Regions from separate parts of the Paenibacillus sp. Cedars genome, predicted to be linked through region 1. Evidence: predicted binding sites of a transcription regulator. Region 1 holds the regulator's gene; each other region holds the start of a gene.
The links. The regulator Rex, encoded in region 1, represses fermentation and respiration genes when NADH is low (regulators of the CRP and FNR family bind a similar motif). The targets are predictions, from matches to a motif close to TTGTGAAATATTTCACAA.

Region 1 (3,134 bases):
AAATAGAAGAGATTTTCATTCGCCGAAGGAAGATGTGATCATTGCAGCACAGATGCTGGTCTGGCTGACACAGACAGAAAACGGCGACGATGAAGAGCTGAACCTCGGCGGCCGTGGCGGAGATTTCTGGGAGACGATCTCCAGCGATTCGGATTCCTGTCTTGGACGTGCCTGCCCATGGTTCCGCAAATGCTACTACCACAGGGCCAAACATGAAGCGAGCGTTGCCGACGTGGTCATTACGAACCATTCGAAGCTGTTCACTGACGTTAAAGCCAATCATCAGCTGCTGCCGAGTTATGAACGCCTCGTCATTGACGAAGCACATCATCTTGAGGACGTTGCGGGCAAGCACCTTGGCTTGCAAATGAAATATTTTACGGTTGTGCATACGTTGACCCGGATGTACAAGGACAGCCGCAGCGGACAGCTTCCCGCGCTTCGCCAGCTGCTTCAGGCTTCACCGCATGAGAAGGCCGTAGAATGGTCTTCTGTCATTGACCGTATGTATCCAGATCTCATCACGGCCAAAGAAAATTGGGATCGTCTTAGCGATCAGCTGTTTGCACTGCTGCCGGAACGCGGGGATGCATCTCCAGGAGACGCGGGCCAATTCTCACTTCGGTTATCGCCTCTCAAGAAACCGAAGGATTGGCAATCGCTGGCGGAGCTGGAGCATCAGATTCATGTGACCCTGGGTGACGTTGTGCGCAAGGGTGACAAGCTGATTGCTGAAATGAAGGAAGATCTGGATGATTACAGTGCAGACAGCTTGCTTACGGATCTGTCCGGACTGTTTAAAGACCTGGCCGCTCACCGTGAGGACTTGCGCTCCTTCATGGCTCTTAATGATGAGGGTACGGTATACTGGATGGAGGCTAATGGCAATTTCCGCAGTAAATCGCTGCAGCTCTATGCAGTGCCTGTTGATGTAAGCACTCATTTAAAGGAATTGTTTTTTGATAAAAAACAAAGCGTCATTCTGACATCGGCTACCTTGTCGGTGGATAAATCGTTCCAGTTCATGATCGAGAATCTGGGTCTTCAGGAAGCGGCTGAAGCCGGTAATCTGAACACGGTTCAGCTGCCGTCTCCGTTTAATTACAGAGAACAAGCGCTGCTTGTCGTTCCACGTGATTTTCCGAGCGTGAAGGGATCGGTCGGGGATGCCCTCTTTGTGAACACACTTGTGCAGTCACTGGCCGAAACGGCGATCGCTACCCATGGAAGGATGCTCGTTCTGTTCACCTCTTACCGGATGCTGCGTCAGGTGCATGAGCCACTGAAGGAAGCATTGGCATTAAGTGACATTGCGGTGCTGGGGCAAGGAATGGACGGGACCAGTCGAACCAAGTTGATTCGACGCTTCCAGGAGAGCAGCGCATCGGTGCTCCTTGGCACCAGCTCCTTCTGGGAAGGGGTCGACATTCCGGGCGAGGCGCTGACCTGTCTTGCTATTGTACGGCTGCCTTTCCAGCCGCCGAATCATCCGCTGGTGGAAGCCAAGAGTGAACTGCTGCAGCAGCAGAAAAAGAACCCCTTCATGAAGCTTTCCGTTCCGCAAGCGGTTATTCGGTTCAAGCAAGGGTTTGGCCGCCTGGTGCGGACGGCACAGGATAAAGGGATCGTGATTGTATACGATACCCGGGTGATTGAATCCTATTACGGGAAATATTTCTTATATTCCTTGCCAGGACCTAAGATGGAGCATATGCCGACAGAGGGAATTGTTCCACGCATCTCGGAATGGCTTCAGGAAGAGGTCGAGGTTGGAGCAGATAACCAATCCGATGAATGATAGCTAAACGAAGAATGAAAATGCAAGAGATGTAGTTATTAACCTTTACTAGGGGGAGCATGCATGAAATCGGAAAAAATTTCGGAAGCCGTGGTCCGCAGATTACCTGTATATTTGCGCTATTTGAATGAGCTTCAGAAGCGGGAGGTCTCAACTGTTTCATCCCAGGAGCTGGGGCAGAAACTGGATCTGAATCCTGCTCAAATTCGTAAGGACCTGGCGTATTTCGGTGATTTTGGACGGAAAGGGATCGGATATGATGTTTCCTATTTGATTGAGAAGATTCGCCAGATTCTGAAGCTGGACCAGAAGATTAATGTAGCATTGGTTGGAGCCGGTAATCTTGGACATGCATTATCCAATTACAATGCATTCCTGAAGGATAATATGAAGATTGTGGCTATTTTCGATTCATATTCCCCCAAAGTTGGTATGAAAATCAACAACTTGACGGTTCAGCCGATGGAAGAGCTTGAGAAAACCGTACATGAATACGGCATTCGTATCGGGATTATTACCGTTCCGGATTTTGAGGCGCAAAACGTAGCTAATCAGCTTATTGCAGCAGGCATCGAAGCGATTCTGAATTTTGCGCCAACCATCCTGAAAGCTCCACCTCATATCCGTATTCATACGGCCGATTTTACAACCGATTTGCAGAGCTTGGCTTATTATTTGGACAACGGTAAGGAGGAAGCTTCACATGACGACAACGAAGTGGATGGTTAAGAACGGTACTTTTGCTGTGCTTGAGGATGGAAGATCCGTTCTTCGTGGATACATGTTTGTTGAGAATGACCGCATTACCTATCTTGGTGAGGAACAGCCGCTGGTAGAGGAAGGAACCGAGATTATCGACGGCACACATCTGTTGTTCCTGCCTGGTTTGGTAAATACCCATGGACATGCTGCCATGTCACTGCTCCGCGGTTATGGAGACGATTTGGCGCTGCAAGTATGGCTGCAGGAAAAAATGTGGCCGATGGAAGCCAAATTCACGGCCGATGATGTTTACTGGGGAGCCTCTCTTTCCGTGCTGGAGATGATCAAGGGCGGAACCACAACTTTTGTGGATATGTATGATCAGATGGACCAGGTTGCGAAGGTGGTAGAGGATTCAGGAATGCGCGGTGTCCTGACCCGTGGCGTTATCGGATTATGTCCGCCTGAGGTTCAGCAGCAAAAACTGGATGAGGCGGTTGCATTTGCGAAGGACTGGCACGGCAAAGCCGATGGCAGAATCACAACGATGCTCTCGCCGCATGCACCGTATACGTGTCCACCGGATCTAATTGAAAAATTCGTCCAAGCATCCCATGATTTGAATCTGCCGCTG
Region 2 (3,134 bases), 1.0 Mb from region 1:
CCATTAGAATCAAATCCGCGCCGCTTTCCGTCTCAAAATGCCACTCTGCCGCAGCAAGCTTCTCCGGCTGATGCTCAGCCAAAAACTTGGCGGACACATCCCCGGCTAACGTGTTCAGCACCCCGAACAGTAAAACAACGGCCATCATGAGGTTCAAGGCTTTTTTGTGGTAGGCGGATACCCCTTTTCTCAGCATCGCAAAGGCTGCGATACCGGCTAACAGGGCTGCCCCTGTCAAATAGGCCGAGCTTAATACATGGAACACCTTGGAGAACGTTGCCGTATTCAGCATCGCTTGCACCGGGTCAACCGCCGTGAATTGGCCTGCTTCCATCACAAAGCCTCCAGGCTGGTTCATGAATCCGTTCACCGTTGTAATGAAGACAGCCGACATGCCTGCGCCCAACACAATCGGAATGGTCAGCAACCAGTGGATATACGGATTTTTGAATCGATCCCACGTATACAAATAAATGCCCAGGAAAATGGCCTCAAAAAAGAACGCAAACACTTCCATGAATAATGGCAGTGCAATGACATTCCCAGCCAGCTTCATAAAGTTCGGCCACACCAGAGCCAACTGCAGGGAGATCACGGTGCCGGTCACGACACCAACCGCGACAGAAATGACAAAACCTCGTGCCCACCTCTTCGCCATCAGTGTATAATGGGGATCTTTCTTGCGAATCCCGATGAACTCTGCAATAGCGATCATTAAGGGTATACCGACACCAAGTGTCGCAAAAATAACGTGGAATGCGAGTGTCATGCCTGTCACCAGCCTGCTCCACATTACCGTATCAATTGCCATTTTATACTGCCTCCTTTTAAACTCTGTTCCATTATTGTGATAAATTAAACTTTGGATTAGGCCTGCCACCCGTTGGGCTGCATTCAATATCAGGTTTGGATAGGCTTTAGGCGACATCGCTGCAAGCTGCGTTTTATGAATCGTTCCTCGATCTCTGTTATATAAAAAGAGAATTTTTTCACAAAGTAACGTAAATGACAGCACTGTGTTGGGCAATATGTTGGTTGCTTCGTTTGACTACCGTTTGCCCGACTGAAGCGAGATCTTGCGAGCCTGTATAAACCTGGTACTACATGCATTTAAATGACTAGATGAAACCTAATAGTTAAAATTATTATATCTTTGTCTCCTAGCAAATCAATCACTGACACGTCTTCGTCCCTAAACGTTCAAGAAAGGGTCAACTCTTTCTGACAACTTGGTGAAAAATACAGAATGCACTCGAAGGAGCTATTGATTCATCTCCCTCATACGTGGTAATGCGCGTATCCCTCCCATCAGAGCCAACATCATCTTATTACCCATTAGGTACAAAAATAAAAAGAGTAGAAAGGCTAAAGCGCCAAATTTTTTTATGGATTTGGGACTTGAACACCTTGTTCCCATAGCCCTCTTCTTTTTATGGAGCCTCAAAAAAAGTCGCATATTAAGCGACTTTTAGAGTCTTTATGTTCTTGTTGTCCAACGTTACCGAGCAATCACTTCAAGTACATTGCCGCTTCCATCATCAATCATACGTATATTGTGATCATCAATGAGTTGAATGGTGCCGTCCGACTTCAACCATTCATGCTGCTCCATTAACCCGTGAGCAACAGATTTGCGAATTAGCCCTTTATTCTTAAATACTAATGCATACAGATCATATTCTCCAGTCTTTCGATTAGAATACTCAATGATTACAATAAGTAAATTTTCGGGAGTCCGCTTGAATTGTAAGCTGAGATCGTGAGTATTCACATTAATGTCCTTGATGCCTAGCGGAATCGAATTCTTTTGTCCCGTAACAGCATTAGTAATCTCAAGATCCCCTCTTGCTGCACGAATCACATAGCTGTATCCCATCATGCTGCCATAGAAAGTATCCGTATAATTGTGGAGTCCAGTCACGGTTACCTTCCCCGTCTTTGTGTCACGATTAGCCACTTCCCCATCCAGAGCAGATGCGAGAAATTGAATCGGCACATAAAGGTGACTGATATACCACACAGGCTCTCTGCCCATATCCACTTTTCGACCATCAACTTCAGCAATTTTGCTGCCCATGTGTACAACAATGCGTTTCTGATCCCTTGTCAGAACGGCCACATCGTCACCTTCCATCTTCCACAGCAGACCTGCCGCACTGCCGAGTGAGAAAAAACTTGCGTAAGTAACCCCGTCCTTAAGCAGCGTCTCAATATGAGAGATTCGGCCGTCTTCCCATTGCAACTCCAGTTCAACGTACTTCGAAGCCGCATCCGATTTTTGTGCTCCCAGCGGTAAAAGTACGGATATCATAAGTATAACGGCAATTGCATTTTTCCATTTCTTAATCTTCAAGTAATGATCACCCACTTAATGTAAAGTTCAATACTCCAATAGTAACACATAGATCTTAGAAAAGTTGCTGCGACAGTAAAATCCGTTCCGTAGATCGTGCGTCTCACGACTACCGGTTTTGAACGCCTTGTGAGAGAGTCCAGCCTCTTCTTTAGGTGTAACTTATACGGCTTTTATATCTATCAGCTTGATCCATCATTATGATTCTGTCTTGCTTTAACCACTCTCGGTATTTGCTTCTCATAAATGGACAATACATTTGAAATCAATTGTTCTTTAGGACTCGTGTTATCTTTCAAAACTGCGTATATAAGGTTCAAGAAAGTCTTCGCATCTTTATCTGTTAAACTTTTGATAGATTCCACGGTGGTATCATTTGATACACGACCATCTTTTTCCTCCATAACGGTTCCTCATTTCTGAATATTATTTATGGACGACAAACATATTGAAAATTGATGCGGTAACCCTGGTATCCCCTGAATTCTCAGAACATCATCACTTACTAACATTAAAATTCTATAGTCAATGAAGGAAAAGCTTATTCCTCCTTCTTCAAGTCACAGCTATTGTGGCCATATCGTCATATGCTTCTTTCATTCTATGTAACGAAATTGACGAAAAGCAGCAGCTTGTCCATGAAATACATCGTTATCGTCTGTAAGATTCCATACCGTCGCCTGCATGATATAGAATCTTCTGCCGGTGCTGGAAATACGAATACCTGTATAATTATCGACATATCCATATTCACTGACAGCTTTCAGGAAGGCCGCGCGTT
Region 3 (3,134 bases), 180 kb from region 1:
CTGAAAGTGCCAAGCGGAGAACGAGCCTATATGGAGGCTCAGATCATATAACATAGATAAACACACCCTCTAGAGGAAGGTGTGTTTATGACGTGCAGTCTTTCCAATCGTTTACCGGTGTTCCACCAGGTCAATCGCACCAAGCACAAGATGAGCCAGTCCGAAGCCGAGAATACCGGTTGCGGCAAGTTTATACTTGCTGCTAAGCAGAGCGGCACCCGAAGCAGAAACCACAGTTCCAAGAACAGCAGGAATCAAACCTTCACGCATGCTGAGCACTCCCTTTAATTTTGGTTTGGAAAGACAAGGTTTATTGTGGTCAAAAGGCTGTATATTATGCACAGCGAGACGCAGTGACATTAAATCCGGCAAATTTCGAGCGGACACATCTCGCAATGGCATATTTCCTGCAGCATCGGCAGATCCTTGATGACAATCATACCACCGGCATATTCAATGGCGTCTTTTTTACGGAGATCACTCAGCATCCGGTTCACGCTTTCGCGGGTTGCCCCAATCATGTTCGAGAGATCGGTGTGGGTAATCTTCTTATTAATGAGAATGGTATCATCTGCCTGATGCTGACCGTACGTATTGCTCAGACGAATCAGCGTCGAGGTTAATGCACCCGGCTTGCCGTACATCATAAGATCACGGAATTTGGTCTGGGTGATCCGGTGGTGAATGCCCATCCACTTCATAAAATCAATGGCAAAATCACAATGCTGACAGATCAGCATTTCCAAATCCTTATGCTCGATAACCCCGACCACACTATCCTCAAGCACCTCTGCCGAGAAGCTGTGATTGGTGCTGAAGAATGGATCGGCCTGACCGACCATATCCCCTGGATGATACATATATAGAATAAGCTCTTTGCCTTCATCAGTCGATTTAGTTAACTTAATTCTTCCTTGTTTCACGAAGTACAACTTGTCGGCGAAGTCACCTTCCCAGAACAAATGGGAGCCTTCAGGGAGTACTCTTTCCTTCATGGTGACCAGCAGACGGTTGCGGTTTTGTTCCGAGAAGCACTGGGTGTTCCCTAGGTTTTCGATTTCCATTACATTGTCTACAGTTTTCATGTTGGTATCCCCTAACATCCTAAAATTTGATCTGTTTAATCTTTAAATACATTATAACGTGAAAACATTCACTTGTGGGGCGGAACAAGAGGGAAATGATGGCGAATTTTCAAACTTTGTGATCTCTTTCACTTGAAATAGGGCGAAGACAGGTATAAATCACACAGAAAAGATAAATTTTAATATTGTGAAATATTTCACATGATTTTAGAAATGGCTGTGATACGATCAAACCGTAGAAGAGAAAGAATCATGAACCATGGGAGGATGAGAGATATGGCTGTGAGTAAAGGAACGAGCGAAGTAAAGGGACAGACAGCAGGGGAGTACATTCAAGGTCTGATTGACAAAGCGAACCGGGCGAAAGAAAAGTTTATGGAATTGAATCAGGAGCAAATTGACGGGATTGTGCAGGCGATGGCCATCGCAGGCCTTGATAAGCATATGCAGCTGGCAAAAATGGCTGTAGAAGAAACTGGCCGCGGTGTATATGAGGATAAAATTATCAAAAACTTGTTTGCCACAGAGTACATCCACAACAGCATCAAGTATGACAAAACGGTGGGTGTCATTGAGGATAACGCTTTTGACAGCTTTCAAAAAATTGCGGAGCCGATCGGGATCATCATGGGGATTACCCCGGTAACCAATCCCACCTCCACAACAATTTTTAAGGCACTGATCTCCATCAAAACAAGAAACCCGATCATTTTCGGATTCCATCCATCCGCACAGGCATGCAGCAGGGAAGCTGCCCTGATATTGCGGGATGCTGCTGTTGCTCAAGGTGCTCCGGCCGATTGCATTCAGTGGATCGAGGCTCCTTCCATGGATAAAACCAATACACTGATGAACCATCCTGATGTTGCCTGCATTCTGGCTACCGGCGGATCCGCGATGGTAAAGGCAGCCTACAGCTGCGGTAAACCTGCGCTTGGTGTAGGACCCGGCAATGTGCCTTGCTTCATTGAAAAGAGTGCAGATCTGGATCAGGCGGTAAATGACCTGATTCTGTCCAAGACCTTTGATAACGGTATGATATGTGCTTCTGAACAGGCAGTCATTATAGAGGAGCCTATCTATACGGCAGTGAAGAAAAAAATGATGGCCAGCGGCTGTTATTTCGTAAACAGGGAGGAACTGGCGAAGCTGACTGCACACGCGATGGTATCGGAGAAATGTGCGGTTAATCCGTCAATCGTCGGACAGCCGGCATTCAAGATTGCCGAGGCCTGCGGCTTTGAAGTGCCGGAGAGCACCAAAATTCTGGTCGCCGAGCTGGAGGGAGTAGGTCCTGCATATCCACTGTCTGCCGAGAAGCTCAGTCCGGTTCTGGCCTGCTATAAAGTGAAAAATGCAGAGGAAGGAATTACGCGCGCGGAAGAAATGGTAGCATTTGGCGGTATGGGCCACTCGTCGGTCATCCACTCGCACAATGAGGAAATCATCATGAAATTCTCGGACCGGATGAAGACCTGCCGTATTCTGGTGAACCAGCCATCCTCGCAAGGCGGGATTGGTGACATCTACAACACGAACCTGCCATCGTTGACGCTGGGCTGCGGTTCGTATGGCCGTAACTCTACCTCGTCGAACGTAACAGCCGTCAACCTCATCAACGTGAAAAGGGTGAACCGCAGAACCGTGAATATGCAGTGGTTTAAAGTGCCGGATAAAATCTATTTTGAAAAAGGATCCACGCAGTATCTTGCCAAAATGCCCGATATTACCCGGGTTGCTATCGTAACCGATCCGATGATGGTGAAGCTTGGCTACGTAGAGCGGGTAGAGCACTATCTGCGTCAGCGCAGAGTGCCGGTTGCTATCGAGGTGTTCTCGGAGGTTGAGCCGGATCCTTCCACAACGACGGTAGAACGCGGATCGGAGATGCTGAAGCGATTCCAGCCGGACTGCATCATTGCCCTCGGCGGCGGTTCGCCGATGGATGCAGCAAAAGCGATGTGGCTGTTCTATGAATACCCGGATACGGACTTCAATAATCTGAAGCAAAAATTTATGGATATCCGCAAACGGGTCTATAAATATCCG
Region 4 (3,134 bases), 2.7 Mb from region 1:
CACCGGCCGACCTGGTTATCAAGAACGGCACGCTGGTCAATGTGTTTACAGGCGAGCTTCAGGAGCAGGTGGACGTGGCGATGGCATTCGGACGCATCGCTTATATCGGCAGCGCCAATCATACGATCGGGGAAGGGACCCGGGTCATCGAGGCGAATGGCCGTTACATCTCGCCGGGTCTGCTTGACGGCCATATGCATGTGGAGAGCACGATGCTGACCGTGACCGAGTTTGCGAAAGCGGCCATCGTTAGCGGAACCACCGGGATCTATATGGACCCTCATGAGATCGCCAATGTATTCGGTATGGAAGGTGTGCGGTGGATGCACGAGGAAGGACAGCAGCTGCCGCTTAAGGTATTCACCACCATCCCTTCCTGCGTGCCGGCGACGTTTGATCTGGAGGATGCAGGAGCCCAGCTTGGCGTGGAAGATATCGAAGAAGGGCTGACCTGGCCTGGAGTTGCCGGGCTTGGCGAAGTCATGAACTTCCCGGGCGTGGTATATGGCGATCCGACGATGAGCGGTGAGATCGAAGCCACGCTGCGTGCCGGCAAGACGGTGACGGGACATTTTCCCGCAGAGGACGACCGGATGCTTCAGGCGTATCTGGCAACCGGGGTAAGCTCCGATCATGAAACGGTGACGAGAGAGCAGGCGCTAGAGAAGGTTCGCCTCGGGATGCACCTGATGATCCGTGAAGGATCGGCTTGGCAGGACGTGAAGGAAGTCATCAAGGTGGTGACGGAAGACAAGGTGCGTACGGACAATATCTCCTTGGTGACGGATGACGTGTATCCGCAGACGCTGCTGAGGCTTGGCCATATGAACCATGTGGTGCGCCGTGCGATCGAAGAGGGTGTGGATCCGGTGACGGCCATCCAGATGGGCACGATCAACGTGGCTCGGTACTTCGGGATGGATCTCGAACTCGGGAGCATCTCGCCAGGTAAAACGGCAGACATTCTGCTGCTTGATGATCTGAACAGCATGGTGCCGTCGATTGTGATCACCGATGGTGAGGTGGTTGCGGAGAACGGCCAAGTTGTGAAGCTATTCCCTGTATACCAATACCCGGAAAAAGCGTTCCATTCGGTTCGCCTGCAGCGTCCGTTGACAGCGGAGGATTTCCTGCTCCGCAGCAAGTGGGATACCGCACGCACGGAAGTCAACGTGGTGCGGGTCATCGAGAACAGTGCCCGCACAGCCAAAATGACAGCGGTGCTCCCCGTGCAGCAGGGCATCATTCAGCCTGATCTTAACCAGGACGTGGTTCAGCTTGCGTGCATCGAGCGCCATGGCGCAACCGGACAAATCTCGCTTGGCTTTGCGAGCGGCTTCGGATTGAAATCCGGTGCGGTCGCTTCCACGGTGGCGCACGACAGCCATAATCTGCTGGTGATGGGCACGAGCGCCGAGGATATGGCACTAGCGGCGAATGAGCTGGCAGCTTGCGGCGGCGGGATGATCGTGGTGCGTGACGGTCAGGTGCTCGCGAAGGTGGCCATGCCCATTGCCGGCTTGCTGGCGGATCGTCCAGTGGAGATCGTAGCGGAAGAAGTTGCTGCACTGGAGGAAGCCTGGAAGGAGCTGGGGTGCTTCATCCATGCGCCGTTCATGACCTTCTCCCTGATCGCGCTGCCGGTGATTCCCGAAATCCGCATTACCAATCGCGGCATCGCGGACGTGACGGAGTTCAAGCTCATCGAGACGGAGATTCGCGCGGTTCAATAAGGTGGTGGTATGCATTAAAGCAGGTTGGCCTACATGGCGAACCTGCTTTTTTTGGTGCGTAAATACCGGGCTTGACCTGTGAGGGGATGCGGCAAGTCATGCTCCAATGGATAAACCTCACATAATTCCATTCACACTTAGTGATTTTCGTCACAAATTTATAACTTTTTGCCCCTAATCCTTCCTAATATTGTGATATTGATCACAATCCTTTCTGCCGCAGTCTGCGAAAATACAAAAAGAATCAAATTTAAAGTGATCACGTGAGCTAAAGGAAGGGGTATCTTTATGGATCCGGTTATGCTGGCGCGAATTCAGTTCGCATCGACAACCATTTTTCACTTTATTTTCGTACCGTTGTCTATCGGATTAGCGTTTTTGATTGCCATCATGGAGACGATGTATGTTGTCAAAGGCCAGGAAGTATACAAGAAAATGGCCAAGTTCTGGGGGAAGCTGTTCCTGATTAATTTTGCGGTCGGGGTAGTGACAGGAATTCTGCAGGAGTTCCAGTTCGGCATGAACTGGTCGGATTATTCGCGATTTGTTGGGGATGTGTTTGGCGCGCCGCTTGCCATCGAGGCCTTGTTGGCCTTTTTCCTCGAGTCAACATTTATCGGGTTATGGATATTCGGCTGGGACCGGTTATCGAAGAAGGTCCATCTGCTCAGCATCTGGCTGGTGTCCTTCGGCACCCTGATGTCGGCCTTCTGGATTCTGGCGGCCAATTCGTTCATGCAGCGTCCCGTTGGGTTCGAGATGAATAATGGACGAGCGGAGATGAATGATTTCCTGGCATTGATCACCAATGGGCAGCTGCTGGTAGAATTCCCGCACACGATCTTTGGGGCACTGGCCACCGGGGCGTTCCTGGTAGCAGGCGTGAGTGCCTACAAGCTGATGAAGAAGCAGGATCTGGATTTCTTCAAAAAATCATTCCACATCGCCATCGTGGTGGGGCTCACCACCTCCATTCTGGTTGCGGTCTTCGGTCACCAGCAGGCGCAGTATCTGGTGGATACGCAGCCGATGAAGATGGCTGCTGCCGAGAGCCTGTGGGAGACGAGTGACGATCCTGCGGCTTGGACGGTCATTGCGTCCATCGATCCGGAGAAGCAGGAGAACAAGATGGAGCTTAAAATTCCGTATTTGCTCAGCTTTCTGTCTTATAGCAAATTCTCCGGCGAAGTGATCGGAATGAAGGAGCTGCAAGCCCAGTACGAGCAGCAATACGGTCCCGGCGATTATATACCTCCGGTGCGGACCACCTTCTGGAGCTTCCGGATTATGGTGGCCGCAGGCAGCGTGATGATTCTACTCGGATTGTACGGAGCTTGGCTGATGCTGCGCAAGAAGGTCGAGCACGCTGGCAGATGGTTCCTGAGATTGATGCTGTTTGGC

Region 2: B9D94_RS13200 (cytochrome ubiquinol oxidase subunit I) is a predicted target of Rex. The motif match lies at 978-995, and genes of this name have one in related genera.
Region 3: adhE (bifunctional acetaldehyde-CoA/alcohol dehydrogenase) is a predicted target of Rex. The motif match lies at 1,271-1,288, and genes of this name have one in related genera.
Region 4: B9D94_RS29895 (cytochrome ubiquinol oxidase subunit I) is a predicted target of Rex. The motif match lies at 1,924-1,941, and genes of this name have one in related genera.

What each region holds. Positions count from the first base shown of each region.
Region 1 covers NZ_CP020866.1:3,528,627-3,531,760, reverse strand. The annotation lists gene dinG (ATP-dependent DNA helicase DinG) at 1-1,798, shown strand, start outside; gene B9D94_RS17765 (redox-sensing transcriptional repressor Rex) at 1,862-2,527, shown strand; gene B9D94_RS17760 (amidohydrolase) at 2,502-3,134, shown strand, end outside.
Region 2 covers NZ_CP020866.1:2,501,206-2,504,339, reverse strand. The annotation lists gene B9D94_RS13200 (cytochrome ubiquinol oxidase subunit I) at 1-811, opposite strand, end outside; gene B9D94_RS13195 (stalk domain-containing protein) at 1,499-2,353, opposite strand; gene B9D94_RS13190 (hypothetical protein) at 2,536-2,757, opposite strand; gene B9D94_RS13185 (MEKHLA domain-containing protein) at 2,950-3,134, opposite strand, start outside.
Region 3 covers NZ_CP020866.1:3,707,940-3,711,073, reverse strand. The annotation lists gene B9D94_RS18735 (hypothetical protein) at 1-51, shown strand, start outside; gene B9D94_RS18730 (hypothetical protein) at 112-270, opposite strand; gene B9D94_RS18725 (Crp/Fnr family transcriptional regulator) at 360-1,085, opposite strand; gene adhE (bifunctional acetaldehyde-CoA/alcohol dehydrogenase) at 1,362-3,134, shown strand, end outside.
Region 4 covers NZ_CP020866.1:6,208,822-6,211,955, forward strand. The annotation lists gene ade (adenine deaminase) at 1-1,733, shown strand, start outside; gene B9D94_RS29895 (cytochrome ubiquinol oxidase subunit I) at 2,022-3,134, shown strand, end outside.